3 regions of the Bacillus sp. AFS053548 genome follow, and region 3 is predicted to be linked to each of the others. Evidence: riboswitches for the same ligand, from Rfam matches in the RefSeq annotation. Region 3 holds a riboswitch; each other region holds the start of a gene.

Region 1 (10,529 bases), on a different contig from region 3:
TTGTAATTTACCATTTCTTGAAGCGCTTATGAAGTTGACTTGACGGTTTGGTTGATTACTTGCAATTGACTTAGCCATACTAATTAATGGAGTAATTCCAACACCACCGCTTAAGAAAACAACATCTGAATCAATTTCAGTATTTAAAGTAAATTCACCTGCTGGAGCAGTAATTTCCAGTGTATCACCAACATTTACTTGATTGTGTAGGTAGTTTGAGAATTTACCAAGTGGTTGGTTTTCTTCAGCTTCTCTTTTTACTGATATTCTAAAGTGATTTTTACCTGGTGCATCAGATAAACTATATTGTCTGTTTGATAAATATTCTTCACCAGGAATTTGTGAACGAACAGTAATATATTGACCAGATAAGAAAGTAGGAACTGAAGAACCATCTTTAGGAACTAAGTAGAATGAAGTAATTACATCGCTTTCTTCCACTTTTTCGATGACTTTAAACTCTTTAAATTCAGACCATCCGCCTTCTTGAGAAGATGCTTCCTCATACATTTCTTTTTCGATATCGATAAATACTTGTGCAATAATTCCATATGCTTCCGCCCAAGCACCTAGTATTTCATCAGTTGCAGCATCACCAAGTACTTCTTTTATTGCCCCTAGTAAATGTTGCCCTACGATTGGATAGTGCTCAGCTTTAACTTGAAGACTGCGGTGCTTTTGCGCAATTTGTTTTACAACAGGAATAATTGTTGCTAGTTTATCAATGTTCTGTGCAGCAGCTAAAACAGTATTTGCAAGTGCAGTTTGTTGTCTACCTTGTTGTTGATTTGTATGATTAAATACATTTAATAGTTCAGGATGATTAGTAAATAAATTTTTATAGAATACTTTAGTTATATCTGTACCCTTTACTTCTAAGACTGGAACTGTTGACTTAATAATATCAATTGTTTTTTGAGATAGCATGAAAAATCCCCCTAATCACGTTTTAAAGTAGTATTATAAATACATCTTTATCTTAGACCTAGAATTTATTTAAAGCAATATGTAAAATACATCTTTTGTGAATTTTTTCGCAAAAATACATAAAAGTTTAAAAAAAGTTCACAATTATGCTATGATTAATCTTAAATAAAACAGTGAGGACAAGTTATGCGTTTAACAACTTATTCGGATTACTCTCTTCGTGTACTAATATTTCTAAGCTCTGAGCCAGGTGAAAAATTAGTTAATATTAAGGACATCGCTGAAGCTTATGATATTTCTAAAAACCATTTAATGAAAATAATTTATAATTTAGGAAAGATGGGCTATATCGAAACGATCCGTGGTAGAAACGGTGGAATCCGTTTAGCTAAATTACCATCAGAAATAAATATCGGTGAAATTATTCGTAAAACTGAAGAAGACTTTAATATTGTAGAATGTTTTGAGCACGGCAATACTTGTGTTATTACACCTGTTTGTTCTTTAAAACATATATTTAATAATGCATTAGAACAATTTTTAAAAGTTTTAGATCAATATACATTAGATGATATTGTAAAAAACAATGCGATGCTTAAAGATTATTTTTCAAGTAATACAAAAGAATAGTTTTTTTGAAATAGAAGAGCGTCCCCAATTTAAAAACAAAAAAACCAACAAAGTAAGCCTTTGTTGGTTTTTTTCATTTAATGTGGTTTATTGACTTTTATAGTTTAATATACTTTACGTTTTCCATCGGTTCTTGGAATAAGGATGAAGCTATTTTACTAAAAATGGTTGGATCCCCAGTTGTAAAAAATTCATGTGAAGTGATTTCAGAGTTAGATAAAATATTTTGTTGATCCAGAATTGCACTTACTTCTAAAGCTGTTTCATCACCAGAGCTGATCAGTTGGATTGATGGTCCCATCACTTTTTGGATGATTGGACTTAATAATGGGTAATGCGTGCAACCTAGTATTAGGGTATCAATATTTGAATCAATAAGCGGTGCAAGAGTGTGTTTAACAATCTCAAATATTTCAGGTTTATTGTAGTCCCCATTTTCAACAATTCCAGCAAACTCTGGGCATGCCAAACCTTCAATTATAACTTTGTCATTAATTCGCTTTAGTGCAGAATGATATGCTTTACTATTAATAGTAGCATTCGTTCCTATGACACCGATTTGGTCATTTTGTGTTAATTTTATTGCTGCTCTAGCACCTGGGCGGACAACTCCAATGACTGGGATTTGAAGTTTTTCTCGCATTTCATTTAAGACTACTGAAGTTGCTGTATTACAGGCGATGACTAACATTTTAATATCTTTCTCCAATAGAAAATTAGTCATTTCCCAAGTGAATTCTCTAATTTCCGTATATGGTCGTGATCCGTATGGACATCTTGCTGTATCGCCTAAATATAAAATGTCCTCTTTAGGTAATTGTCTTATAATTTGTTTGGCAACTGTTAAGCCCCCAACACCTGAGTCAATGACTCCGATTGGCTTATTCAAAAAATCCCCTCATTTTACTTAATAATTTGTTGATGTAGTATATTCTTTATTCATTTAAGATTTTACTATAAGAAATGATATTTTTGTTTATCATTCTCTTTTTAAAAATGTTAAAATTTCATAGTTTTATTGTGCTTATTAACAGAGTATTAAAACATTTAAACACAAGTTAAAAATAATTCGTAAATTCAATCATTATCTGTTATATTAATGAGGGAAGTTTATATGAGAAAAATGTGGAGGAGCCAGTGTTGCTGGCTGAGATAGCATCCTTAAGGTGTTGACTCTTAGAACCTGATCTGGGTGATGCCAGCGTAGGGAACAGTATCTCTTTTTAGATATGTTTTTTACAGCGCATTTACGTCCGGGTTAGTATCCGGACGTTTTCTTTTTGTATAAACAAAAAACAAAAAGGAGATATAGATAATGAAAAAACTAGTAGTATTTTTAGTAGCTATTTGTTTAATGTTAACCGGGTGTGGTCAAAACAAAACTGCTACTACTAAAAAGACAAAGAAATTAAAAAAGGTGACAGTCGTACTAGACTGGACGCCAAATACAAATCATACTGGGCTATTTGTTGCAAAGGAAAAAGGTTATTTTAAGGAACAAGGACTTGATGTAGATATAATCAGCCCAGGAGAAACAGGTGCAGACCAATTGGTGGCATCAGGTAAAGCAGATTTTGGAGTTTCTTATCAAGAGTCAATTACACAAGCAAGAGTTCAAAATGTACCGATTGTATCAATTGCAGCAATTATTCAACATAATACTTCTGGGTTTGCTTCACCAGTGAAAAAAGAAATTAAGTCTCCAAAAGATTTCGTTGGAAAAACATATGGTGGATGGGGTTCACCGGTTGAAAAGGCTATTTTAAAATCACTTATGTCAGAAGAAAATGCTAATGTTAATAAGTTAAATATCGTTAATATGGGTGATGCTGATTTCTTTACAGCGGTAAAGAGAGATATCGATTTTGCGTGGATTTATCAAGGATGGACAGGGATTGAAGCAGAGCTACGTGGAGAAAAATTAAACATGATTTATTTAACTGATTATAGTAAAAAGCTAGATTACTATACTCCAGTTTTAGCTACAAACGAAAAAATGATTAGTAAAAACCCTAAAATAGTAAAAGCGTTTGTGGCTGCAGCATCAAAAGGATATAATTTTGCGATTGATAACCCAAAAGAAGCTGCATCGATTTTAATAAAGGATAATCCAGATTTAGATAAAAAATTAGTGGAAAAAAGCCAAGAATGGTTAGCATCTAAATATAAAGATGATGCAGACCGTTGGGGTGAGCAAAAGTTATCAGTTTGGAAAAACTATGCTGATTTCTTAGCTGAAAATAAATTATTAGAAGGAAACTTTAAGCCGAAAGAAGCATTTACGAATGATTTCTTACCAGCGAAATAAGGAGGAGCAAAAATGCAATCTACTTTAATGAGTGTCCAAATTATACCGAAAACAAATAATATTGAGGATGTTATTCCAGCAGTTGATGAAGCAATTAAAATTATTGATGAATCAGGTGTAAAATATCAAGTTCAACCATTGGAAACAACTATGGAAGGCGACTTGAATCAATTATTAATGGTTGTTCAAAAAATGAATGAAAGAATGATTGAAATAGGTTGCCACAATGTTATAACTCAAATGAAAATACTTTATCAACCACAAGGTATTACGATGGATGTGTTAACGGAGAAGTACCGTTAATGAAATCAAAAAATATTAAAGGATGGCAACCAATCGTTGTCATCCTGCTTTTTTTAATCTGTTGGCAGCTAAGTATTAAAATTTGGAAAATCGAATCTTGGTTATTGCCAGGACCGATCGCAATCTTTAAAGAAGGAATGAAGTCATCTGATTCACTACTTCCTCATATTTCTTCTACAATTCAATTAACGATTATTGGATTGTTAATTGGTAGTTTATTAGGATTTTTAATCGCATTTCTATTGCATTTAATTCCAGGTGTTAGGGAAGCTTTTTACCCATTATTAATTCTTTCGCAAAATGTACCAATTATCGTATTGGCACCGCTTTTAATTATTTGGTTTGGATTTGGTGTATTACCTAAATTAATTATTATTTCTCTTGTTTGTTTTTTCCCAGTTACAGTTTCAGCTTTAGATGGTTTCCGACAAACACCAAGTGAACTAATAAATTATATGAAAATGGCGGGAGCATCCAAATCACAAATTTTTTGGAAAGTTGAATTGCCTTTTTCTCTACCTTCCATTTTTTCAGGCTTAAAGATTTCTGCAACTTATAGTGTTATGGGGGCAGTTATATCTGAATGGCTCGGAGCGAAATCTGGAATTGGGGTGTATATGACTTTAGCTTCATCTTCATTTAGAACAGATCGAGTATTTGTTTCAATTTTTATCATTATGTTTTTAAGTATGCTTTTCTTCTTCCTAATAGTCGTAATTGAACGTTTTACTGTTAAATGGAAAGTTAAAGGGGAGAAACGGAAATGACATTACAAGTGGAACAATTATCAAAGAGTTATAGCGGTCATCAAGTTCTAGAGAATATTTCTCTTTATGTAAACGAGGGAGAATTTGTTTCAATTTTAGGCCCATCTGGTAGCGGGAAAAGTACGTTGTTTCATCTTATAGGTGGTTTACTAAAACCTGATTCCGGAGAAGTAAAGTTAAATGGGTCGATAATAAATGGAGAACTTGGTCATGTTAGTTTTATGCCTCAAGATCATTCATTACTACCTTGGAGAACAGTATTAAAAAATATTGTTTTGTCACAAGAATTAAAGCATAAACCTGATGAAAAGTTGGCAAGAGACTGGCTTAAAAAAACTGGTTTAGAAAACTATGAGAATGCTTACCCTCATGAATTATCTGGTGGTATGAAACAAAGAGTTTCATTTTTAAGGTCTCTACTAGCACCGCAGTCGTTCATGTGTATGGATGAGCCTTTTTCAGCTTTAGATGAGTTCACTAGACTTGAAATGCAACAATGGCTCTTATCAATATGGGAGGAGCAACGACGATCAATTTTATTAGTAACGCATAATATTGATGAAGCGTTGTTAATGTCTGATCGAATATATATATTTTCTGACAAACCCGCAAAAATCAAAGAAGAAATCATTGTTCCATTTCCAAGACCACGTAAAAAAGAATTATTATTGAGTGATGAATTTACGGAATATAAAAGAAAAATCTATTTGGCTTTAGAGAAGGAGTAATACGATGAAAATGATAGATGCTCATATTCATTTAGATTCTTATGATATTAGTCAAAGAGAAGAAATATTAGCTAATTTAGAAACACACGAAATCGAGGCGCTCATTTCGGTATCGATGGATTTAAAATCTAGTAAGAAAAATTTAGAGTTAAAAAATCAAAATAATAGTGTATATCCAGCATTCGGATTTCATCCTGAACAACAAATCCCATCTGATGAAGAGGTTAATCAATTAATTGAATGGATTAAGAATAATCAGGATGAAATGGTCGCAATTGGGGAAGTTGGTTTACCATATTATAAGAATTTAGAAGAACAGATTGATTACGTACCTTATATTCAATTACTAGAAAAATTTATCTCACTTGCAAAAGAGTTAAATAAACCGATTATATTACATGCGGTGTATGAGGACGCCGAAACCGTCTGTAATCTATTAGAAAAATATTTTATTAAAAAAGCCCATTTTCATTGGTTTAAAGGGGACGAACTTACAATTAAACGGATGATGCAAAATGAGTATTTTATCTCAATTACACCAGATGTATTATATGAAAATGAGATTCAAGACTTAGTAAAAAAGTATCCTTTAGAATTAATGATGATAGAAACAGATGGTCCTTGGCCATTTGAAGGGCCTTTTGAGAATGAGTGGACACATCCAAAATTTATGCATCAATCGGTTGCAAAGATAGCTGAGTTAAAAGAGATAGATCTATCAAATGCATATAAAACTTTATATGAAAATACTAAGAAATTTTATAGTATATAAAATAAGAAAATCGTTATCCAACAGGAAACGATTTTTTTATTTTAATTAGTTTAGTTTTAGGTAGGTAAAAAGAGCTAAAATAAAATCCCCCTATAGCAGAGCATCTATCCTAATTTACGGATAGGCTTTTTTATCTACTATAAGTAGGATATAAAGTTAAACTTTCAATTTAGATAATCAGATTCTTTACAAGCAAGAAAATAGTGAAATGTAAAACTTAAGTTTCAATGTAAATACCAAAACCGGCATGTGATTAGAATGCCGGCAGTATGTTGGTTTGTAGAAGTGTTTCTACAAAATAACTACAGTTCAAGCTCTCCCATACGAAGAAGCTCTATAACTGCTTGTGATCGCCCCTTAACCCCAAGCTTCTGCATTGCATTTGAAATATGATTTCTCACAGTTTTTTCACTTATAAAAAGTTCTTCAGCAATTTCTCTTGTAGTCTTATCTTGAACAAGAAGCTCGAATACTTCTTTTTCACGCTTTGTGAGTGTGTGCTTTGTTTGATAGTCTCTATCCTTCAACTGTGCTAACCCTCCTTGCTTGACCGAGCTGTTCTTCGGATGGGTATTCATTTAGTCTTTTTATCATATGAACGATAGGTCTTTTAGGTGAATATTTCCAGTAAATTTAGAGCTAGATTTAAATTATTTATTTTTTTCTATTTAGCTTGTTCTAAAAAATGTACAGGCTCGTATAAATAGTAAAAAAGCGTGGGGGGAGTATGGTGATGAAAAAAAGATTGTTAGTAACAGCGGCAGCGGTATGTGGAATTGCAACAATGAGTGGATGTAGTTTACTTCCAACGAAATCTTCAACTGACATTGATCCACCTAAAACTGTAGTTTATAAAAGTGATCAACCTTCAAAAGAAGTAGCAAAGAAAGAGGAAACTGTAAAAAGGGAATTATATTTAATTGATCGTAACGGGTATATTGTACCGCAAACGTTCCAATTACCTAAGTCTACTAGCTTGGCTAAACAAGCGTTAGAGTACTTAGTAAAAGATGGTCCTGTTACAGATGAATTACCGAATGGTTTCCAAGCAGTTTTACCTCCGAATACTGAAGTTTTAGGTGTTCAAACTCAAAAGGATGGTACGATTATTGCTGATTTTTCACCAGAATTTAAGCAATACCGTGCTGAAGATGAATTAAAAGTGTTTCAAGCTGTTACTTGGACGTTAACTCAATTTGATAATGTGACAAAGGTGAAAATTCGAGTAAACGGAAAAGAGCTTGCATCGATGCCAGTAAATAAAGCTCAAATTGGTGATGGGTTAACAAGAGATGATGGAATTAACTTTGATAAAGGTGATATTGTAGATATTATGAACTCCAGACCAGTTACGTTATATTATGTTTCTCAAGGGGAAATGGGAGACACTTATTATGTACCTGTAACGACTAGGATTTCAAATGCTGAAACAGATTCATATTCAGCAATCGTAAATGAACTTGTAAAAGGTCCATCTGAATATTCGAATTTAGTTTCCGATTTTGGAACTGATACGAAACTAGTTAGTCAACCTGTTTTCAAAGGCGGTAAACTAGTACTTAATTTTAACGATGGTATCTATGGAAATATTGCAAAAAATATGATCAATAATGATGTACTACAGCCACTTGTACTTTCTTTAACTGAGCAAAAAGGAGTTAAGTCTATTGAAATTCAAATCAATGGAAAATTAACTGCGCTAGACCAACAAGGCAAGCCTTTAAGCCAACCTGTTTCTAGACCTAAGGATGTAAATACAAAAAAATTGTAAGCCAGTGGTTAGGGAAAGATAATATTTAACTTTAAAAAAATGTTTTAAATTTAAACCTTGTACAAAAATTGTGATGATTTTTGTACAAGGTTTTTAATTTTATCTATAAATTACACTTAATAAGTAGAAATGAAATCACATTTTTGTCTATACTAGTATTTGGAAGATTTTGTAGGAGGAACGATCATGAAAAGAACAGATGGAAGATTAAATAATGAACTTAGACCCATAGAGATTATTACTCACTATACAAAGCATGCAGAAGGTTCTGTGCTGATCAGTATTGGTGATACGAAGGTAATTTGTAATGCAACAGTTGAGGACCGTGTACCGCCATTTTTGAGAAATAGTGGAAAAGGTTGGATTTCAGCTGAATATTCAATGTTACCTAGGGCTACTCAAGAGCGTACAATACGTGAATCATCTAAAGGTAAAGTTACTGGTCGAACAATGGAAATTCAACGTTTAATAGGAAGAGCGTTAAGAGCAGTAGTTGATTTAGAAGCACTTGGTGAAAAGACAATTTGGATCGATTGTGATGTAATTCAAGCAGATGGAGGAACAAGAACTACTTCAATTACTGGTGCATTTGTTGCGATGATGCTTGCTTTTGATAAATTAATTAAAATGGATAAATTGAAATCGTATCCTGTAAAAGATTATTTAGCAGCAACTTCGGTTGGTATTTTAGATGACCTTGGACCAGTACTAGATTTATATTATGTAGAAGATTCTGCTGCAAGTGTTGATATGAATATTATTATGACTGGAAAAGGACAGTTTGTTGAACTTCAAGGAACTGGTGAAGAAGCAACATTTTCAAGAGAAGAATTAAATGAGTTACTATCTTTAGGTGAATTAGGAATTAAATCTCTAATTGAAAAACAAAAAGAAGTGTTATTACAAGAAGGTATTAAATTTCAATAATCATTTCGAGGAGAGACTTTAAGGATGGAAACAATCATTATTGCGACAAATAATCAAGGTAAAGTGAAGGATTTTGAAGCACTTTTTAACCCGATGGGATTTCAAATTAAGTCTTTAAAAGACTTTCCTGATATTCAAGAAGTTGAAGAAACAGGAACTACATTTGAAGAAAATGCGATTTTAAAAGCTGAGTATTTAGCGAGTGAGTTACATACGCCAGTCATTGCAGATGACTCTGGTTTAATAGTGGATGCACTTGAAGGTAGACCAGGTGTTTATTCTGCTCGATATGCCGGATTACATAAAAGTGATGAAGATAATTTACAAAAAGTTTTAAGTGAACTAGTAGGAGTTTTTCCTGGAAAAAGAACTGCGCGATTTTATTGTGCTTTAGCTTTAGCGGTTCCAGGCAAAGAAACAATCACTGTTTATGGTACAGTTGAAGGGTATATTGCCAATGAAAAAAGAGGAACAAATGGTTTTGGCTACGATCCAATATTCTTTTTGCCAGAATTAGATAAAACGATGGCTGAATTAACAACAGATGAAAAAGGTGGCTTAAGTCATCGCGCTAATGCAATTAAATCATTAATGAGTGTAATAAATAAAGAAGATAAAGACTTTTTACTAAGAGGATCAAATTAATGAAAGTACTAATTGTAAGTGATAGCCATGGATTGACAAAACCATTGCAAGAAATCGCCGACCGATATCGTGACAGTGTAGATTTAATGATTCACTGTGGAGATTCAGAATTAGAAGTGAATGCTAAGGAACTAGAGGATTATAATGTTGTAAGAGGAAATTGTGATTTCAGAGGAGAATTCCCTGAAGAATTTATTCACCGTGGGAATGAATATACAATCTATGCAACACATGGTCATTTACATGGAATAAAACAGTCATTACAAAAGCTGTATTATCGTTGTAAAGAAGTTGGAGCAACAATTGCTTGTTTCGGTCACTCACATGTATTAGGAGCCGAAGTAATTGATGGTGTGCTTTTTATTAACCCTGGCAGCATTTTATTACCGAGAATGCGAAAAGAAAAGACTTATGCTATTCTTGAAATATTTGGTAAGAAAGCTAATGTTACTTTTTATAATACAGATGGAACGGAGCTTATAACAACTTCATTTGAATTATAATGAATAACAGGAGGTTAGTAGCTTATATGCTACTAACCTTATCTAAAAACAAAAAAATTTGGAGTACTAAAAGCCGGAAAACCCTAATAAACTAAGGTAATTATACAACTTTTAAATTTTTTCCTTTATTTTGGAAAAAAAGTTTTAAAATAGTGTTGACTTTAATTTGTATAGTGACTATAATAAAATATGTCGACAGGGTGATGTCGCAAAGAAATAAAAAAATAACAAATATGCGGGTGTAGTTT
Region 2 (10,529 bases), on a different contig from region 3:
GGAAATGTAATCGAAAGCCGATAAATAATCCAATGAGTGCAGATACGCCCATCGAAATGAGTAAGGAATGGAAAAATTGTTGGTGATTTGAAAGTGTAATGAGCACACCTATTGTTAAACCAGTAGTCATACTGATCATCATCATATACATCATTTGATGCATCTGGTCATTTTTTGTTGGTTTGAGGTGGATCGAAATGATTGTTATAAAAAGCATTATGCTAATACATACCCAACTGGTGAACATATATGATCCCCCCTAATTATCCGCTTTTTACCATCATATGGACAACTTAAAATAAATAGAATAAAAAATTGACACCTATACCCCCTATGAGTATATAATAATGGTGAGGTGATAAAATGGAAAATTGCCATGATGATCAAATGGTTCCAAGAAGTGAAGACGAAATTAACGATTTAATGAAGCGTCTTCGTAGAATAGAGGGGCAAGTAAGAGGTATTCAAAAAATGGTCGAAGAGGACCGATATTGTATAGATATTTTGACGCAAATTATGGCAGTTGAAGCTGCTATGAAAAAGGTAAGTTTCTCATTAATTGAAAGACATGCGAATCATTGTATGGTTAAGGCAGTTAAAGAAAACAATGGCGAAGAATCGGTTAACGAATTAATGGAGGTTATTAAGCGTTACGTAAAGTAAAGGGGGTTGATTAGAATGAATGATGCAAAGCAGTTAACCCTTGGCATAGAGGGTATGACCTGCGCCGCATGTGCAACCCGGATCGAAAAAAGCTTAAATCGAATGGATGGCTTGAAAGCGAATGTGAATCTTGCATTAGAAAAAGCTACTATTGTCTATGATAAAGGACAATATCAAACTTCTGATTTAATAGAAAAAATCCATACGATTGGTTATGAGGTTGCAGTTGAAAAAATTACGTTAAATATTGAAGGAATGACATGTGCTGCTTGTTCAGCTCGAATCGAAAAAGTAATAGGGAAAATGGATGGTGTTATTCAAATTAATGTTAATCTAGCAATGAATATAGCAACGATTTCCTATTTATCTGAAGTAAGTTCACTTCAATCGATAATAGATAAAATTAGTCATATTGGTTATAAAGCAGTTATAAAAGAAGAAAATGCAGTTAAAGAAAAAGACACAACAAAAAACAAACAGATTCAATTGATTAGTTCAATCTTACTTTCACTTCCACTTTTGTATTCGATGGTATCCCATCTGCCATTTAGTACAAATATATGGATGCCACATTTATTAATGAATCCATGGTTTCAACTTTTGTTTGCAACTCCTGTACAGTTTATTATAGGTTGGCATTTTTATGTGGGAGCCTTTAAAGCAATACGAAATTATAGTGCGAATATGGATGTGCTCGTCGTACTTGGAACATCGGCTGCTTACTTTTATAGCTTAGTTGAGTCAATTAAGACAATAAATAATGGTATGTATATGCCGCATCTATATTTTGAGACAAGTGCGGTTTTAATAACGTTAGTATTGCTTGGAAAATATTTTGAGTATATTGCTAAAGGGAAAACGACTGAAGCAATTTCAAAACTAATGGAATTGCAAGCTAAGGAAGCAATTGTTTTAGAAAATGGAAATGAAGTTTATGTACCATTGGAAGCTGTAAAAGTTGGAGATCTACTACTTGTTAAACCAGGTGAGAAAATTCCAGTGGATGGGGTCATTGTTTCGGGAGTATCTACAGTTGATGAATCAATGATTACAGGTGAGTCTTTACCAGTTGATAAAAAGACGGATGATAAAGTTGTTGGAGCAACAGTCAATGGAAATGGTATTTTAACAATACGAGCTGAGAAGGTTGGTAAGGATACGGCATTAGCAAATATTGTAAAAATAGTTGAAGAGGCACAAGGTTCAAAAGCACCAATTCAAAGATTAGCTGATCGAATTTCGAATATATTTGTTCCAATTGTGATTGGCATAGCTATATTGACATTTATCATTTGGTTTTTTGTAATCGATCCACAAAATTTGCCCAAATCAATTGAAGTAGCAATAGCTGTTTTAGTCATAGCATGTCCTTGTGCTTTAGGACTTGCTACACCAACTTCGATTATGGTTGGAAGTGGAAAAGGTGCGGAAAATGGGATTTTATACAAAGGCGGAGAATTTCTAGAAACTACCCAAAAAATTAATACAATCATTCTTGATAAAACAGGTACTGTTACAAAAGGAAAGCCTGAAGTAACAGATATCATTAATTTAAATCATCGAGAGGATTTATTGAAGCTCGTTGCAAGTGTAGAGAAAATGTCAGAGCATCCTTTAGCACAAGCAATTGTTCAATACGCTGTTAAACAGGAATTGCAACTAACTGATATTACAGAGTTTATTGCCATACCTGGACATGGAGTAGAAGCCTTGATTGAAAATAAAAAGGTATATATCGGTACTAGAAAGTTAATGAATGAAAAGAATATCGATTTTTCTTCAGTAAATGAACAATTAATCGTATTTGAATCTGCTGGAAAGACAGGAATGTTAGTAGCAATTGAAGAGAAGCTAGAAGGTATTATTGCCGTAGCCGATACAATAAAAGAATCTTCAAGAAATGCGATTAAAGCATTAAAGGATTTAAAAATAGAAGTTTTTATGGTAACCGGTGATAATAAACACACAGCACAGGCGATTGCAGATCAAGTTGGGATTGAAAATGTATTTGCTGAAGTTCTACCAGAGAAAAAAGCAGATATAGTAGCTGAACTACAAAAACAAGGGAAAATTGTTGCGATGGTTGGAGATGGGATTAATGATGCTCCAGCTCTTGCTAAAGCTGATATTGGTATGGCGATTGGTACTGGTGCAGATGTAGCGATTGAAACAGCGGATGTTACGCTAGTAGGTGGCGACTTATCACATATTCCGAAAGCTATTAGCTTAAGTAAGAAAACTATGAATAATATTCGCCAAAATTTATTTTGGGCGTTATTTTATAACAGTTTAGGTATACCGATAGCAGCTTTAGGGTTGTTGCAGCCTTGGATTGCAGGTGCTGCCATGGCATTTAGCTCTGTATCGGTTGTCATAAATGCATTACGATTAAAACGCATAAAAATTTAGGAGGATTTAGGAATGGAAACAATTTTAAAAGTAGAAGGTATGACATGTGGACACTGCAAAGCTGCAGTTATGAAAGCTGTAGAAGGAGTGTCTGGTACAAATAATATAATCGTAAGTTTAGAAAATAAAGAAGTAACATTCAATACTTCAAACGCTGAAACAATTGAGAAAGTGAAAGAGGCTATTGAAGATCAAGGGTACGATATCGTTTAAACTAAATGTTTATCGAACAAATAAAAGGCGAACTATAGGTTCGCTTTTTATTTGAAAAAAAATACTATACTGGGGAGAGAATTAGATGAAATACTTATTGTTGTTACTTAGTTTTGTTATTGTTTTTGGATTAAGTGGTTGTGAAAGTAAGACACACACAGGATCAACTCATCAAAATATGAATCATGAAACAAAAGAAGAGATAGATACTACTCAAGTAAAATTTTCATTTAATGGTATTCCAGAGAGTAATAATAAAGTAGATTTAAACATACAGGTTAATAGTTTAAAAGGAAAACCAGTTGAACAGTTTGAAATTGAACATGAAAAATTAATGCATTTGATCGTTGTAAGTAAGGATTTATCTTTTTTTGACCATTTGCATCCACAATATAAGGGTAAAGGATTGTTTACAGTAATACCGAACTTTCCAAATGGCGGTGAGTATAAGTTATTTACAGATTTTAAACCTAAGGACTCCGATAAAAACGTAAAATCCAAATTAGTAAAAGTTTCTGGGCAACAAGTCAAACCGGTTTCACTAATACCGGATAAAGTATTAACAAAAGTAATTGATGGAAAAGAGATTACTTTAAAATTTGATAAATTAACGACAGATCATGAAGTTAAAATGACATATACGATCAAAGATGCTAAAACAAAAAAAGATATTAATGATTTACAGCCTTATTTAGGTGCAGTTGGTCATGTTGTTGCGATTAGTGGCGACACTAATACATATTTACATGTGCATCCTATGAATGAAAAATCAAGCGGACCTGTTGCGGAATTCATGACGAGTTTTCCAAAAAAGGGATTGTATAAAATATGGGGACAGTTTAAGCAAAATGGCAATGTGTTTATCGTACCATTTATAGTAGACGTACCATAATTTCCTTCCATGATAGCTGCTGTATTAATGTTGGAAGAACAGTTATTGAATTTCCAATCGATGAAGAATCTAGCTTAACATTAGCAGGTTCAGTAGGGAATGAATCTAATTAAATTATAGGAATTGTTTATAATTAGCCCTTTCAAAGACTAGTAAATTATTAGTCTTTGAAAGGGTATTTTTCTATTTTAACCTAAAACTTTGCGATAGAGCTCCTTAGCAACAGATGGTTCCTTTGTACCGTGAATAATCGCTCGACCGTCTTTAAATAGAACAATGCGATGATCTTCATATGTACATGACAATAAATAAGGATTTACAATCAAATCATTTACTAACCCTTGTAATCTTTCAGAAAGGTTAGTTAGTGTTGGGATTTTAGGAGATGATACTCTTAATTGGACTGCATCTCTTCCACATAAAACGTATGACTTCATATGGTCATCATCTTTTAAAAATGGATAACTTCTTATAGGACCACATGTTGGACAATTTTTATTTTTCAATTTTTCAATGTTTATATCAGACTTTTCATGCTTCCAAACATCAATCGATTGTAAGATTGGTAAAAGTTCATAGTTAGTAAGATATTGCATGGCATAGGTTACTTGGTAGGCAGCAATCATTTGCACAATTGGACTGATTACTCCTACTGTATCGCAAGTCATATTTAAAGTTGGTATATGATTTAATAAACAGTTAAGACATGGGGTTTTACCTGGAATAATTGGAAATGAGAGGCCATAGCTTCCTACACACGCACCAAAAATAAAAGGAATTCCATGCTTAATAGCTGCATCATTCACTACCATTCTAGTTTCAAAATTATCTGTTGCATCTAGTATGATTGTTTGACCTTTAATCATCTCTTCAATATTAAGACTAGTAATATCTTTTATTAAACTAGTAATCGATACTTCACTATTAATTTGTTGAAGTCGATTTTTAGCTGCAATTACTTTAGGTAGTTTATTTCTAGCATCCTCTTCAGTATAAAGAGATTGCCTTTGTAAATTACTCCATTCAACGTAATCACGGTCAACAATTGTTATATTTCCAATGCCGGCCCTTACAAGCATTTCTGCTATTGATGAGCCTAGTGCACCAAGACCAATAATAATGGCACTGGCTTTTTGTAAGTTTGATTGACAATCGCTTCCTAAAAATAATTCTTGCTTTGCATAACGGTTTGTCAAGAATTCACCAACCCTGTGATTGGGCTACTAGCTTCACCATAATTTTTTTCTTCAATTCTTCCTGCCTCAAAACCAAGCCTTCCAGCTTCAATAGCAAGCTTCATTGCAACTGCCATTTTTACAGGATCTTTCGCATTAGAAACTGCAGTATTTAAAAGGACTCCATCAGCACCTAGCTCCATTGCAAAAGCAGCATCTTTTGGTGACCCGATTCCGGCATCTACTATAACAGGTACATTCGATTGCTCAATGATGAATTTAAGATTTAATGGATTAATAATTCCTTTTCCGGAACCGATTGGAGATGCACCTGGCATAATCGCATGTACTCCAAGTTCTTCTAGTCTTCTTGCAAGCACAACATCATCGGAAGTATAAGGTAATACAATAAATCCTTCGTTTAATAACATTTCTGAAGCTTTCAATGTTTCGATTGGATCGGGTAATAATGATTTATCACACCCAATTACTTCTACCTTGATCATATCGCACAAGCCTGACGCTTTTGCCAATCTAGCAATTCTAACTGCCTCTTCAGCGGTTTTTGCACCAGCCGTATTAGGTAATAATTTATATTTCGATAGATCTAATTGTTCAAGAAAATTTGGTTGAGATTCTTCAAAAATATTCATTCTTCTAACAGCAAAAGTTAGTATCTCGGCTTCCGATACTTCAACAGCTTCTTTCTGGACTTCAAATGAAGGGTATTTTCCTGTTCCTAATAATAATCTTGAATGAAACGTATGATTTCCTACTTTTAACATAATTAGCCACCACCTACAAAATGTATTAATTCTACAGAATCTCCGTTTGAGAGACGGGTTAACGGATACTGTTCTTTATAAATAATTTCTTTATTAACCTCGACAATAACAATTCGGTTTTCTAATTGATATTCATTAAGTAGATCCTGAATTGTACAGGTTTTGCTCGAAATATCGATATTCTTTCCGTTTAATCTTATTTCCAAATGCTTACACCTCCAAAGAGTTAAAATTAGCGATTGATTTTAAATGCTTCGATCCAGTTACGATCGACTTTCCGCTTAAGGATCAAATCTCGAATTAATTTTCCAGTAGCCGGTGCAAGCAATATTCCATTTCGAAAATGGCCGGTCGCAAATAAGATTTGATCTTCTTCTGGATGAGTACCAATAAAGGGATTATAGTCTATAGTTCGCGGTCGTAATCCTGCCCAAAATGAATCAATTTTCATGTCTTCAATTTCGGGAAGCATTTTTTTAGCGTTTCGTATTAATGACTCAACTCCCCCTAAACTAGGGTTCTCATTCCATTCGTTATCAATCATCGTAGCTCCGATGACAAGGCGTCCGTCATTCCTTGGAACAATATAATTTTGTTCATGGAACAGAGTATGCTTTAATGCAACTTTTTCACTTTTTACCGAGATGCATTCACCTTTAACGGGAATAATTTCGTGATGTAATCCAAGCTGTCCAAACAATGAATTACTCCAAACGCCACTTGCAACTACAATGGTTTTTGCTTCAAAATTACCATTTGTTGTTTTAATTAAATAATGTGAATCATTTTTTTGAATTTGAAATACATGTGTATAGTCAAAAATAGTTGCACCTAAAAGTTGAGCACCTTTACAAAATGCGTTACAGACAGAAACAGGTAATACATTCACGTCGTCTTCAATATAAGCTGCTCCAATAATGTTTGAATGGACACCAGGTATCTGCTTTTTTAACTCCTCCTGGTTATACCAAAGTGCCGAAGTTTGAGTGAGTAGGGGAGTTAATTGTTTTTTTTCTAATTCTGTATAAGCTAGTTTGAAAATGCCACCTTTTTTAAGTTCAATATCAATTCCACATAATTCTTTTAATTCTTCTTGAAGATGAAAATAAGTTAATTGACTGTTTCTTGCAAAAGTAAAAAATGACTCGGAGTGATCCCACTCGGAATGGGCACCAAGCATTCCAGCAGCTGCCTTAGTTGTTTTCTGTCCAACTTGCTGTCCTTCAAGAACTGCGACATTAATGTTTTCTTTCGCTAGATAATAAGCAATGGAACAACCTATTATTCCTCCACCAATTACTACCACATCAAATTTCTTGTTCATAAGCGAATTTGCACCTTTCAAAATATTGCAGCGCAGCTTCTAGAGGATTTTGAGCAGAAAATATGCCAGACATGACAGCAATACCATCAATGTCGTTCTCTTTTAGAACTTGGATATGTTCAGGTAATATTCCGCCGACTGCATAGATTGGTATAGTTAACGTTTTTTTCATTTCTGGAATTAGTTCAATTCCATTAGGTGTTAATCCATTTTTACACTCTGTTTCAAAACAATGACCGTACATAATATAGTCAGCTTTATCATTTTCTGCCTGTATTGCTTCAGTAAGAGTGTGAACTGATTTTCCTACTCGTAAATTAGGAAAATATTCTTTTACATCAACAAGTGGAAGACCATGTCCTGGCAAGTGAATATTTGATAGATTAGAGAAAATAGCTATATCTAATCGATCATTTAAAACAATTTTTTTCATATCTACTTTGTTCATTTTTAGTAGATTTAAGAGTGATATTAGCTCGATTGCCTTTTTCGATTTTTCACGAATATGTACATAGTCGACTGCATCGATTATTTGAATTATTTTTGTAGCAAGTACTTCGACTGAGTGCTGATCATCTGTAATTGCAATAAGTTCCATGTCCCAGCGCCTCTTTCATTAGCAAAATTTTTTCAAACAAAAAAACCACTTTCCTAAAAAAAGAAAGTGGTTACATTGCACGCAGGAAAAATATAAAATGCGCCACTTTCCTACGCAGGTACTAGCCTGTTCAGGTTTTGAGGGTTTAAAAGTAACTACTTTATTCTCAGCCCTTATCAAGGGATCCCCTAGTGATGAATATGTATGAAAATTAATCTTAGCATAGCATATAAAAAATAATATTCAATACTAAATATTTTTTACTAATCTATTTTTTTACCAGAAATTGGGCTTGAAGCATAATGAAATCAAGTATTTTTGCGAGTATAAAAAAGCTTAAATTTTTTTGAATTGGCCATTTCTGTAAAATTTTAGGGAAATAAAAGCATTTACATTTTAAAAATGAGGGTTTATATTTAGGTGGAACAATTTAATCGATTGACTAGGGGTGTCCAATTAGTTGGGCTGAGAGAGAAACGTGCATAAGTTTCTTAACCCTCAGGACCTGATCTGGTTCATACCAGCGTGGGGAAGTTAGAAATTTCTCATTAATGATTTCATAATTGTTAATGTAGTTTTACTAACATTTAGCCGGGTCTTAAATATAAGATTTCGGCTTTTTTTCATGCTTTAAATGGATTGGATTTCGTCCTTTTTAAACTAATTAAAAAGGGGAATGAAATCAAATGAACAATTCTGTAAATGAAATGAATTTTTCCATCATGTCTAGTTTTTCAGGGAGTAATAAGGTGTATGTTGAAGGATCTAGACCTGACATTAAAGTACCAATGCGTGAGATTCAATTAAGTCCAACAACTGGTACTTTTGGCGAAGAAGAAAATGCTCCAGTTAGAGTTTACGACACTAGCGGACCTTACACAGATTCAGCTAGCTCAGTTGATATTCGAATGGGACTTAAGGCGATTAGACAAAACTGGGTAATCGAGCGAAATGATGTTGAAGAGTATGAAGGGCGTGAAATAAAGCCTGAAGATAATGGATATAGAAAAGAGTCAGATCAACATAATGTTGAGGTATTTAAAGGGTTAAAAAGAAAACCATTACGTGCAAAGGATCATGGAAATATTACTCAAATGCATTATGCTCGTAAAGGGATTATTACACCTGAAATGGAATTTATTGCAATTCGAGAGAATGTTTCAGCTGAATTTGTTCGCGATGAAGTTGCAAAAGGAAGGGCTGTCATTCCATCGAATATTAATCACCCTGAAAGTGAGCCAATGATTATCGGTCGTAATTTTCATGTGAAAATTAATGCCAATATAGGTAATTCAGCCGTTACGTCCTCAATTGAAGAAGAAGTAGAAAAAATGACATGGGCTACTCGTTGGGGAGCGGATACGATGATGGATCTTTCTACTGGGAAGAATATTCATACAACACGTGAATGGATTATCCGAAATTCTCCAGTACCAGTAGGGACAGTTCCGATTTATCAGGCACTTGAAAAGGTTAATGGGATTGCGGAAGACTTAAGCTGGGAAGTATTTAGAGACACTCTAATCGAGCAAGCGGAACAAGGGGTAGACTATTTTACGATTCACGCGGGTGTATTATTACGATATATCCCATTAACGGCAAAACGAGTGACAGGAATTGTATCTCGAGGTGGATCTATTTTGGCTCAATGGTGTTTAGCTCACCATAAAGAGAATTTTTTATATACTCATTTTGAAGAAATTTGTGAAATTATGAAGCGTTATGACGTAACATTCTCTTTAGGAGATGGACTTAGACCAGGCTCAATCGCCGATGCAAATGACGAAGCACAGTTTTCTGAATTGGAAACACTAGGTGAGTTAACGAAAATTGCATGGAAACACGATGTTCAAGTTATGATTGAAGGACCGGGACATGTACCAATGCACTTAATTAAAGAGAATATGGATAAACAATTAGAGATCTGTCAGGAAGCGCCATTTTATACATTAGGACCGTTAACGACTGATATTGCACCTGGATACGATCACATTACATCAGCGATCGGTGCAGCAATGATTGGTTGGTTTGGTACTGCAATGCTTTGTTATGTAACTCCGAAAGAGCATTTAGGTCTTCCAAATAAAGAAGATGTTAGAGTAGGTGTTATTACATACAAAATAGCAGCGCATGCAGCTGACTTAGCAAAAGGGCACCCTGGTGCACAAAAAAGAGATGATGCACTTTCAAAAGCAAGATTTGAATTTAGATGGCGTGATCAGTTTAATCTTTCCCTTGATCCTGAAAGAGCAATTGAATATCATGACGAAACATTACCTGCTGAAGGAGCTAAAACAGCACATTTTTGTTCAATGTGTGGTCCAAAATTCTGTAGTATGAGAATCTCACAAGATATTAGAGATTTAGTAAAACAAGAAGAACTTCAGAATGATTCAATCATTGAAGAAGGAATGAAAGAAAAAGCACTTGAATTTAGAAAACAAGGCGGAGAAATCTATCAATAAGGGTG
Region 3 (10,529 bases):
CTTTTAATCGCACAGCTAAGTTTAACATTTATCATTGATAGTAGAGGGTGGTTCGGAGTCAAAAAGCTTACTATTAGTCCGTCACAATTTATTGGAATTGGTATGATGTTGATCGGTGTGATTGTGTTAGGTTCTTAAAAGTAAATTTACAGGAGGTGAAGTTAACTTGAAAATCACTAGTGATATTGAACAAATTAATCATTTTTTAGCTGAACATAATATTGAAGCAGTTTTTAATGAGGATTTAAAAGCTCATATGACTCTTAAACAATTCATGCAAGGAGACCTTATTTGTTCTCAAGGAGACTCACCAAAAAATTTGTTTATTTTAGTAAAAGGGAAAATCAAAGTTTATACTTCTTCAGCGGAGGGTAAAACATTAATTCTATCATTTAAGACGCCTCTTGAATTAATTGGAGATATTGAATATGTAAGAGGCTCTAACTATATAAATACGGTTGAAGCCATATCTGCGGTTGAGATGATTGCTGTAGATTATCACTGGTTAAAAAAATTTGGTAAAGACTATGCACCGTTTCTTCAATTCTTATTAGAAATCATAACGGAAAAGTTTCTTATTAAGTCGAATTCAATGAGCTTTAATTTAATGTATCCAGTAGAAGTTAGACTAGCAAGTTACTTATTATCGGTTTCATACCATGAAGCGAATTCTTTACAAAACGATAATTTAAATCCAATCAATCTTAAAGACGCAGCAAATCTAATCGGAACGAGTTATCGACATGTTAATCGAGTTATTCAACAGTTCTGTAAGGATGACCTAGTAGAGCGAAAAAAAGGGAGTATCCTTATTAAAGATCGAGCCGGTTTGAGTATTCTTGCAAGTAATAATATATACGAATGATAGTTTTAGGAATCATACAGAAATTTTTTGGAGGTGCAATTTATGCTTTATGGATTAATATTATCTTTAATAGCAGGATCACTAATTGGTTTACAAAATATATTCAATAGTAAAGTTAATGAACGGGCGGGAATATGGGTAACAACTACATTTGTATTAGGAATGGGCTTTTTAGCTTCTTTCGGAATGGGGCTTTTATTTGAAGGTAAGGAATTATTTGTTTTGCATAATATGAAAAATTGGTATTGGATTAGCGGAATAGTCGGTGTAGGTGTTGTTTTCTGCTTAACGAATAGTACTAAAATTCTTGGACCAACTTATGCGATATCAATTGTTCTCACATCTCAATTATTTTTTGCAATGTTATTTGATTCTATGGGATGGCTAGGTCTTGAGAAAGTTCCGTTTTCTCCTAAGCATCTAATTGGTGTTTTGCTTATAATAAGTGGTATATTAATTTTTAAATTAAGCGGAATAAGTTTCAAACGTATTAAGCTAGTTAAAAATCAATCTAGTAAAATATGAATTAAATAAATAGAGATGGGGAAATGTTATGAAAACATACAAAACATTATTATTAGATGTAGATGATACATTATTAGATTTTGGTGCAGCGGAAAAAGTAGCATTACAATCTCTATTTATAGATCAAAATATACCATTAACAGATGAAATCAAATCAAGGTATAAAGAGATTAACCATGGACTTTGGAAGTCATTTGAAGAAGGTAAAATAAGTCGGGATGATGTGGTGAACACACGTTTTTCAACCTTATTTAAAGAGTTTGGTATTGAAGTTGACGGTTTTCTGCTGGAACAATCTTACCAAAGTTATTTAGGAGAGGGAAATCAATTAGTTGAAGGTGCATATGAATTACTTACAAGTCTTCAGCATGAGTTCGAATTATATATTGTCACAAACGGAGTTTCAAAGACACAATATAAACGTTTGAATGCGGCGGGTATTTATCCTTTCTTTAAAGACATTTTCGTTTCTGAGGATACTGGTTATCAAAAACCGATGAAAGAATACTTTCAATATGTATTTGATCGAATTCCAAACATTGAATTAGATAAGACATTGATTATTGGAGATTCATTTAGCGCGGATATAATTGGTGGGGCAGGGTCAGGAATTGATACTTGCTGGGTCAATCCAAAAATGCTTTCAAATGACTCAGATGTAGTTCCAACCTATGAAATACAAAAACTAGATGAACTTTATAAAATTTTAAATATTGAACAGAAGGTTTTGGTTACTTCATCTAACTAATGACCGCTTAAAAGGCAAGGTTTTCAAACATTCTGAATATGATTTTGAACTGTATTACACACTGAAGCAAAAGGTTTTATCCTTTTTGCTTTTTTATTTTGCCGAATATTGATACAAACATTAAAAATAGTTAATAAAAATATGATTGACTAAAATCTGAAATAGCCTTATTATCAAGAGGTGATAATGATTATCATTTATATTTAAGGGGAAAATCAACGATGAAGCAGACTCTTATTAAAGTAACTTTAACAGCTTTACTATTACTAGTTTTACCATTTAAAACCTTTGCTGCAAGCCCTGAAGAGGATTTAACACATGCAAATTCTTTTGTAGAAAGTGCGATCCAATCTGCTCAAAAAGGAGATTTTAAATCTGCTGAGCAGGAATATAAAAAATTCAACGACGAGTGGCTTGATAAAGAGGATGGAATAAAAAATAAATCGATTGATGCGTATGGCAAAATCGAGGAAGCTATGGGAATGGTTCAGTATAACCTAGCTCAAAAAACAGTGAATCAAAGTGCACTTGTTACTGCACTTAAAGAATTAGAAGAGGTAAATGAAAAGTTTATTTCTCATCAGTTCGCTAGTTCAAAATTAGATTCAAAAAGTACTGGTAGTGTTGAAGATTTAATCGAAATATTAAACAAAGCATTATCAGATTTAAAAGATAATAATGTATCAGGAGCAACTTCGGAGATTGATCAATTTAGAAAATCTTGGATCAATATTGAAGGTGTTGTATTAACACAATCTCAAACAGTTTACACTGACGCTGAAAGAGATATGGTTACTTCATATGCAATGCTAACTGCTAAAACGCCTGATGTGAAAGCGGCTACAAAAACAATCACACATATGCGTGATTATCTATTACCATTAGCGTCTAAAACTAGTTATACAATGTTAGATGCTATAACAATTTTACTTAGAGAAGGCTTAGAAGCATTACTAGTAGTTGTAGCATTACTAGGTTTTATTAAAAAGTCTGGACAAGAAAAGAAAAGTAAGTGGATCTGGTTTGGTGTTGGAGCTGGATTAGGTGTCAGTATCATACTAGGTGTTATCGTAAACATTTTATTCTCAGCAGGTGCTTTTGGAAGTAATAACTTCTTAATCGCAGGCTGGACTGGAGTATTTGCTGCTGTCATGCTCTTATATATGAGTTACTGGTTACATAGCAAATCTAATACGAAGCAATGGCAACAATATATTAAAACTAAGAGTGATAAAGCATTAAATACAGGTAGTTTATTATCTTTGTCAATTCTTGCGTTTTTAGCAGTTTTCCGTGAGGGAACTGAAACTGTACTATTCTTTATTGGAATGGCATCTTCAATTAAGCTATCAACTTTATTAATAGGAATTGGGTTAGGATTTGCAATTTTAGCAATACTAAGCTACTTAATCTTAAAGGTTGGCCTAAAAATTCCAATGAGACCGTTTTTCCTTGTCTCAAGTATTTTAATGTTCTATTTATGCTTTAAATTTGCGGGTATGGGAATTCATGGTTTACAGCTATCTGGATTACTTCCGGCGACGCAAGCTCCTATTCCAACAATTGATTTCTTTGCGATTTATTCAACTTGGGAGAGCTTTATACCCCAAATGATCTTGTTATTAATAGCTTGTATTGCAGTGATTTATAATAGATTCTCAAATAAAAACAATAAAAAAAGTAGTAAAAATTCGGGGGGAACGAAAAATGTTATCTAACAAAAAACTAGTAGTAGCAATGGCTTTAGGACTATCTTTAACTTTATCTGCATGTGGAACGAAAACAGACGATGCAATTAAAACTGGTTCTGATGATATGATCAAAACGATTTCAGAATTAAAAACACAAATTTCGAATAATGATGAAGCAAAAGCGAAAGATAGCGGAGAAGCACTTGAAAAATCATGGGAAAAATTCGAAGACTCAGTAAAAGATAAAGACAAATCACTTTATGAAAAAGTTGAAACGCCACTTCATATTATTGAAGCAGGAGTAAAAGTAACCCCATTGAATGCAGATACACTTAACCAAGCTGGTGACGAATTAGAAAGTGTATTAAAAGAAGTTAAAGATCTAAAATAATAAACAATTAATTAATCATTGTTTTCCAAAAAAGCCTACATTGAATGATCTTTGTAGGTTTTTTCTTGGTTTTATTCACTCAATTTTGAGAATTTTTTCTTAAGTTAACCTTTTCATAAAAGCAGGTAGACAATTAACTTGACTTAACTTAAGATATAGATATTGATAAGGATTATCATTATTAATTGTTTATATATAATAAGTTTTGATCCGGGGGAATCACTTATGTTACTTTCAGAATTAAAAAAAGGCGAAAAAGCTAAAATAACAGATTTGTCATCACTAGGTGAGGCAGTGAAGAGACGTCTTTTAGATCTAGGGATAAGTGAAGGGTCTATGGTCTGCTTACAATGTACAATGCCGTTCAAGGGACCTTGTATGATTGAAAATTGCGGACAATCACTTGGCATTCGATTTCTAGATGCATCAGGGATAAAGGTAGAAAAAATATGTTAAATATAGCGCTTATTGGAAATCCAAATACAGGAAAAACTTCTCTATTTAATAATTTAACAGGTACATACCAATACGTAGGAAATTGGAGTGGGGTTACCGTTGAAAAAAAGGTAGGGACTATTAAAAATAAACTTGGAAATCTAATTGATTTACCAGGTATCTATTCTCTAAGCCCTCTTTCAAAAGATGAGGCCGTTGTTTCACATTTTTTTGTAAATGAAACATTTGATGGGATGATTAATATTGTTGACGCTGCTCAATTAGAGAGAAATTTAATGCTCACTCTTCAACTTCTAGAGTTTAATAAATCAATGATTATTGGTCTAAATATGGTTGATGTTGCTAAAAGGAGAGGGATTTCAGTTGATCCTTCTAGTATCTCAAAGATATTACAAGTACCAGTTATTCCAATTGATGCTAGATCGGGTAAGGGAACAAACGAGGTAAATGAATTAATAGAGACAATTCCTCAATCTGAAGTTGAGTTTGAAATTGATTATGGAATAATTATTGAAGACGGTATTAAAAATATTATGGCTCTATTACCTTCAACTTTATCTATTCCTAAAAGATGGACTGCAATACAAATCTTAGAGGACAATAAAGAGGTAATAGAATTTATAGCTTCATCCTACGATTTTAGTAAAATTGACCAAGTAATTAGCATAACAGAGGAACAATTAAACAGTGAACACGGCGTGTCACCTTCAAAATGGATTTATTCTGTAAGAAAAGAAGTGATTTCAAATTTAATTGGTAGATCTGTAGAGAAAGAATCTAATGAAGCAGTTACTTTAACTGATCGCATTGATCGATTTGTTACACACCCAATTTTGGGTATTCCTATTTTCCTAGTGACAATGTTTTTAATGTTTAAGCTTACTTTTGATTGGTTGGGGTTACCTTTATCTGACGCATTAGATGGTTTTTTATCAGGACATGTAACAGACTGGCTAACAAACGGTTTAAATGCAATACATGCATCAGATTTTATAAAAGCAGTTATTCTTGACGGTATTGTTGCCGGTGTTGGTGGAGTTTTAGTCTTTGTTCCACAAATTTTTATTTTGTTTTTATTAATATCATTCCTTGAAGATTTTGGATATATGTCTCGAGCGGCTTTAGTAATGGATCGCTCGATGGAAATGGTTGGTTTAACAGGAAAGGCATTTATACCTATGATTATAGGGTTTGGTTGTAATGTACCCGGAGTTATGGCTGCTAGAACGATTGAACAGCCTAGAGAGAGATTACTCACCATTTTGTTAACACCGTTAATGTCTTGTTCGGCGCGTTTACCAGTATATGCACTATTCGTTGGCGCGTTTTTTGCGAAAAATCAAGCAATAGTTGTTTTTTCACTGTATATACTCGGAATAGTAGTTGCATTAGTATTAGCTAAGGTCTTTTCATCTACTATATTAAAGGGTGAGTTTTCATTATTTGTCGTAGAACTCCCACCGTACCGTATGCCACAAGGTAAAGCTTTGTTTAGAAGCACATGGGATAAAGGTAAAGGGTTTATTCGAAAAGCAGGTACGTTTATTTTTGGTGGTTCTGTAGTAATATGGTTATTATCTTATATGGGACCAAGTGGTTTAGGTGTTTCGATGGATGATAGCTTTTTAGCAATGATTGGCGGAATACTTACACCAATACTGGCACCTTTAGGTTTCGGGACATGGCAAGCAGGTGCTTCTTTACTAACAGGATTTTTAGCGAAAGAGGTTGTCGTATCTGCCATGAATATTATCTATCATGTGCCGAATGCAAATTCTTTACAAGGAATATTGTCAACACAGTTTTCTGCACTTTCTGCTTTTAGCTTTATGGTATTTGTCTTATTGTATGTACCATGTCTTGCAACTGTAGCGACAATTCGTAAAGAGACAGGTTCAGCTAAATGGACGTATTTCTCAGTTGGATATGCATTAGTTATTGCGTATATATTAGCGCTAATTATCTATCAAGTTGGAAGTCTCTTAGGCTACTAAAGAAAGGGGTATCTACTTATGATTGTCAATATTATAATAGGGGCTCTTATTTTTGGATATGCAGGGTGGACACTTTTACGATATGTAAAGAAAACAAAAAAAGGTAAATGTGGTTCTTGCTCAATCGCAAAAACTTGTAGTTCAAATTGTGATACAAATTATTCAAAAATAGAAATATAGCGTTAACTAGAAAAGATTAAAATTAAAGTAATCTGTCTAAATACTTGAATAAAGTAGAAGGATTCATTAAGATGATAAAGTAATCAACTTAAAAAATTGAATAGTACTAGGGGTGCCGTAAATGTTCGGCTGAGATTAAGACACGGGAAGTCTTTGACCCTTTAACCTGATCTGGATAATGCCAGCGTAGGAAAGTGAACGGTAGAATGCATATTTTGTATTCATAACATTGATTTGTTCGAGCACAAGTCCTTATGGGATTTGTGCTTTTTTGTATTTAAAATCAAGTTTCATCTTCTATCTGTAAGATCAAAGAGTTCTATTCATGAAATAGGGGGAAGAAAATTGAAGAAAGTATTAACGATAGCAGGCTCTGATTCAAGTGGTGGTGCAGGTATTCAAGCGGATTTAAAGACGTTTTCAGCTCATCGTGTATTTGGAATGAGTGTTATTACAGCAGTAACAGCCCAAAATACGCAAGGAGTGTTTGCAGTACAAGATATGACACCAGAGATTATTGCTAGTCAGTTAGATGCAATTTTTACTGATATTGAAGTCGATGCTGTAAAAATTGGAATGGTATCTCAAATAGAGACGATTAAAGTCATTGCTGAGAAACTAAAGCAATATAAACCAAAGCAAATCGTAGTTGATCCAGTTATGGTTTCAAAAAGCGGATTTGACTTATTAAGTCTGGATGCAAAGGAAGTTTTAATTCAAGAGTTGATTCCGTTAGCAACTGTTATTACGCCAAATCTTCCTGAAGCAGAAGTTATTACTGGTAGAAAAATTACAACGATTGAAGAGATGAAAGAAGCTGCTATTCAAATTCACTCATTAGGTGCTAAGAACGTCCTTGTAAAGGGTGGTCATCTAGAAGGGGAAGCTACTGATATTTGTTTTAATGGTGAGGAGTTCACAAGCTTTAATAGCGTGAGGATCAATACAATTAATACCCATGGTACAGGTTGTACTTTATCTTCTGCCATTACATCTAATTTAGCAAATGAACTTGAATTAAATGAGGCAATTAGAGAGGCGAAAAACTATATAACATTAGCAATCCAACATTCCTTTTCAATCGGAAAAGGGGTAGGTCCTGTACATCATTTTTACTCATTGTATCAAAAGGCAGGAGTTCAATATGTCTAATCAAAATGCAAAAATGACGAAGTGGAACTTTACAACACTGTGGTTTGGTGCGGCAGTTTCTGTAGCAGAAATTATGACTGGTGCCCTAGTAGCACCACTAGGTTTTAAGAAAGGTATGACGGCCATTTTAGTAGGGCATTTACTTGGAACATTATTGCTTATTTTAGGTGGAGTCATTGGTTCACAGCAAAGATTGTCAGCCATGGAATCTACAAAAATTTCATTTGGTAACTATGGTAGCTATTTGTTTTCGATTTTGAATGTTCTACAGTTACTAGGCTGGACAGCAATTATGATTTTAACTGGAGCTCGCTCAATCAATTTAGTTACAATAAAAGATTATCGGTTTGACCACCTATGGGTTTGGTGTTTAGTAATTGGAGTATTAATCGCAATCTGGTTGTACTTTGGACAAAATGCTTCTAAAAAACTTAATAGTTTAGCGGTTGGTTTACTATTTGTTTTAACAATTGTGCTTTGTTTTGTCATTTTTAAAAGTGGTAAAATCTTAACTCAACCAAGCACTTCTGGATTATCTTTTGGAGAAGCAGTTGAATTGTCGGTGATTATGCCATTATCTTGGATTCCCTTAATTAGTGATTATACTCGATTTGCAAAGACAACAAAGGATGGTGCAATTGGTAGTTTTATAGGTTATATGTTTGGTAGCTCTTGGATGTATATTATTGGATTAGGCGCAGCGTTAGCATTTAATGAAGTAGACCCGGTTGCTGTTTTAATGAGTGCAAATCTAGGATTATTTGCAGTTGGTATCGTCGTCTTAGCGACTGTTACAACTACTTTCATGGATGCTTATTCTGCCGGAATATCAGTTACAACTATCTTTCCGAAGCTAAATGGAAAACATATAGCTCTTATCGTTACCGCTATTGGAACAATATTGGCTGTTATTTTCCCAATCGAGAAATATGAAGGATTCTTATATACAATAGGTTCTTTTTTTGCACCGTTGTACGCAATTTTATTAACAGATTACTTTATTCTAAAAAGAACAAATATAAGAAAATCGTTGAAAATTGATTGGCTTGCATTTATTACATGGATTTTAGGGGTTTTCATTTATCGCAAGTTTGTCCAATTAGATTTCTTCCTTGGAGCTACTGTTCCAAGTATGATTTTAATTTGTGTGATTTATATAGTTGTCCAGTTTGTTATTAATAAGCTTGTTCCAAAGCGAATCGGGGGAGAAAAAAATGTTAACTATGAATGAAATGAGTCAAATTCTTGAAAGCGTGAAAGAGAAAAAGCCTTTAGTTCATCACATTACAAATTATGTAACTGTAAATGACTGTGCAAATATGGTGTTAGCTCTAGGTGGATCTCCAGTTATGGCCGATGATTTAGCCGAAGTAGAAGAAATGGTATCTTTTGCTTCATCACTTGTTATTAATATTGGAACATTAAATGAAAGAACAATTCAATCAATGATTAAAGCTGGTAAAAAGGCTAATCAATTAGGCGTACCAGTAATATTAGATCCTGTTGGTGTAGGAGCAACAACTCTACGTACAGAAACGACAGCTAAACTATTGAAAGAAGTACGTTTTGCAGTAGTTCGTGGAAATATGTCAGAGATTAAAATGATTGCTGGCTTAAATGTTCAAATTAAAGGTGTTGATTCTGTAGCTGGTGAAGAAGACGGTGTTGAAATTGCGAAATCTCTTTCAGCGAAATTAGGCTCAGTAGTTGCAATTACAGGTGTAGTAGATATTATTGCAGAACAAGACCGAGTATGTACCATTTCAAATGGGGATAAAATGCTAGCTGATGTAACTGGAACTGGATGTATGAGTACATCATTAATTGGAACTTATGCTGGTGCAACGAATGATTATTTCCTAGCAGCTGTTTCCGGTATTACTACAATGGGACTATGTGGAGAGCTTGCTAAGGCTCGCTTAACTGAAGGACAAGGAATTGGCACATTTAAAGTAAACTTATTTGATGAAGTATCTAAAGCTTCTGTTGATACACTTCTAACAGGGGGGAAAATCGAATGGCTATAACTAAAAGTAAAATAGATTATAAGCTTTATTTAGTAACGGATCGAGATGTATTAGGATCGAGAGATTTAGTTCAATCTGTTGAGGAAGCAATTAAAGGTGGAACAACAATCGTACAAATAAGAGAAAAGAATTGTAGTAGTCTAGACTTTTACAAAATTGCTATGCAAGTAAAAGAAGTAACTTCAAAATATAATGTTCCATTGATTATTAATGATCGTTTAGATATCGCTTTGGCAATTAAAGCGGATGGATTACACATCGGACAAGAAGACTTACCTTTAACCGTAGCTAGAAAGATTGTTGGAGAAGACATGATTATTGGCGTTTCTGCAACAACATTAGAAGAAGCAATGCTTGCGCAGGAACAAGGTGCGGATTATGTTGGAATTGGCTCGGTATACCCAACAAGTACAAAATTAGATGCGAAGTATTTAACACTAGACGAATTACGAAACATACGTGAAGCGATAAAAATTCCAATCGTAGGAATTGGTGGGATT

The links. A riboswitch is a leader RNA that binds a small molecule or an ion and turns the genes downstream of it on or off. The one in region 3 is predicted to bind thiamine pyrophosphate.
Region 1: linked by a shared signal. The riboswitch ahead of CN946_RS05155 (ABC transporter substrate-binding protein) and the one ahead of thiD (bifunctional hydroxymethylpyrimidine kinase/phosphomethylpyrimidine kinase) in region 3 are both predicted to bind thiamine pyrophosphate.
Region 2: linked by a shared signal. The riboswitch ahead of CN946_RS17950 (thiamine phosphate synthase) and the one ahead of thiD (bifunctional hydroxymethylpyrimidine kinase/phosphomethylpyrimidine kinase) in region 3 are both predicted to bind thiamine pyrophosphate.

What each region holds. Positions count from the first base shown of each region.
Region 1 covers NZ_NUHI01000008.1:45,653-56,181, forward strand. Annotated here, with positions in the region: gene hmpA (NO-inducible flavohemoprotein) at 1-927, opposite strand, end outside; gene CN946_RS05145 (RrF2 family transcriptional regulator) at 1,114-1,557, shown strand; gene racE (glutamate racemase) at 1,655-2,446, opposite strand; TPP riboswitch at 2,675-2,784, shown strand; gene CN946_RS05155 (ABC transporter substrate-binding protein) at 2,873-3,865, shown strand; gene CN946_RS05160 (thiamine-binding protein) at 3,878-4,168, shown strand; gene CN946_RS05165 (ABC transporter permease) at 4,168-4,935, shown strand; gene CN946_RS05170 (ABC transporter ATP-binding protein) at 4,932-5,663, shown strand; gene CN946_RS05175 (TatD family hydrolase) at 5,668-6,435, shown strand; gene CN946_RS05180 (helix-turn-helix domain-containing protein) at 6,738-6,962, opposite strand; gene CN946_RS05185 (GerMN domain-containing protein) at 7,163-8,206, shown strand; gene rph (ribonuclease PH) at 8,393-9,133, shown strand; gene CN946_RS05195 (XTP/dITP diphosphatase) at 9,158-9,778, shown strand; gene CN946_RS05200 (metallophosphoesterase family protein) at 9,778-10,281, shown strand; tRNA gene CN946_RS05205 (tRNA-Gly) at 10,517-10,529, shown strand, end outside.
Region 2 covers NZ_NUHI01000034.1:25,585-36,113, forward strand. Annotated here, with positions in the region: gene CN946_RS17905 (hypothetical protein) at 1-247, opposite strand, end outside; gene CN946_RS17910 (metal-sensing transcriptional repressor) at 364-663, shown strand; gene CN946_RS17915 (heavy metal translocating P-type ATPase) at 679-3,072, shown strand; gene CN946_RS17920 (cation transporter) at 3,085-3,285, shown strand; gene CN946_RS17925 (hypothetical protein) at 3,371-4,177, shown strand; gene CN946_RS17930 (ThiF family adenylyltransferase) at 4,366-5,373, opposite strand; gene CN946_RS17935 (thiazole synthase) at 5,370-6,137, opposite strand; gene thiS (sulfur carrier protein ThiS) at 6,140-6,343, opposite strand; gene thiO (glycine oxidase ThiO) at 6,370-7,461, opposite strand; gene CN946_RS17950 (thiamine phosphate synthase) at 7,445-8,059, opposite strand; TPP riboswitch at 8,150-8,259, opposite strand; TPP riboswitch at 8,494-8,608, shown strand; gene thiC (phosphomethylpyrimidine synthase ThiC) at 8,746-10,524, shown strand.
Region 3 covers NZ_NUHI01000005.1:29,049-39,577, reverse strand. Annotated here, with positions in the region: gene CN946_RS02090 (DMT family transporter) at 1-138, shown strand, start outside; gene CN946_RS02085 (Crp/Fnr family transcriptional regulator) at 167-865, shown strand; gene CN946_RS02080 (DMT family transporter) at 908-1,390, shown strand; gene CN946_RS02075 (YjjG family noncanonical pyrimidine nucleotidase) at 1,419-2,138, shown strand; gene CN946_RS02070 (FTR1 family iron permease) at 2,360-3,856, shown strand; gene CN946_RS02065 (hypothetical protein) at 3,846-4,220, shown strand; gene CN946_RS02060 (FeoA family protein) at 4,446-4,676, shown strand; gene feoB (ferrous iron transport protein B) at 4,670-6,670, shown strand; gene CN946_RS02050 (FeoB-associated Cys-rich membrane protein) at 6,689-6,850, shown strand; TPP riboswitch at 6,949-7,060, shown strand; gene thiD (bifunctional hydroxymethylpyrimidine kinase/phosphomethylpyrimidine kinase) at 7,196-8,002, shown strand; gene cytX (putative hydroxymethylpyrimidine transporter CytX) at 7,995-9,233, shown strand; gene thiM (hydroxyethylthiazole kinase) at 9,217-10,029, shown strand; gene thiE (thiamine phosphate synthase) at 10,020-10,529, shown strand, end outside.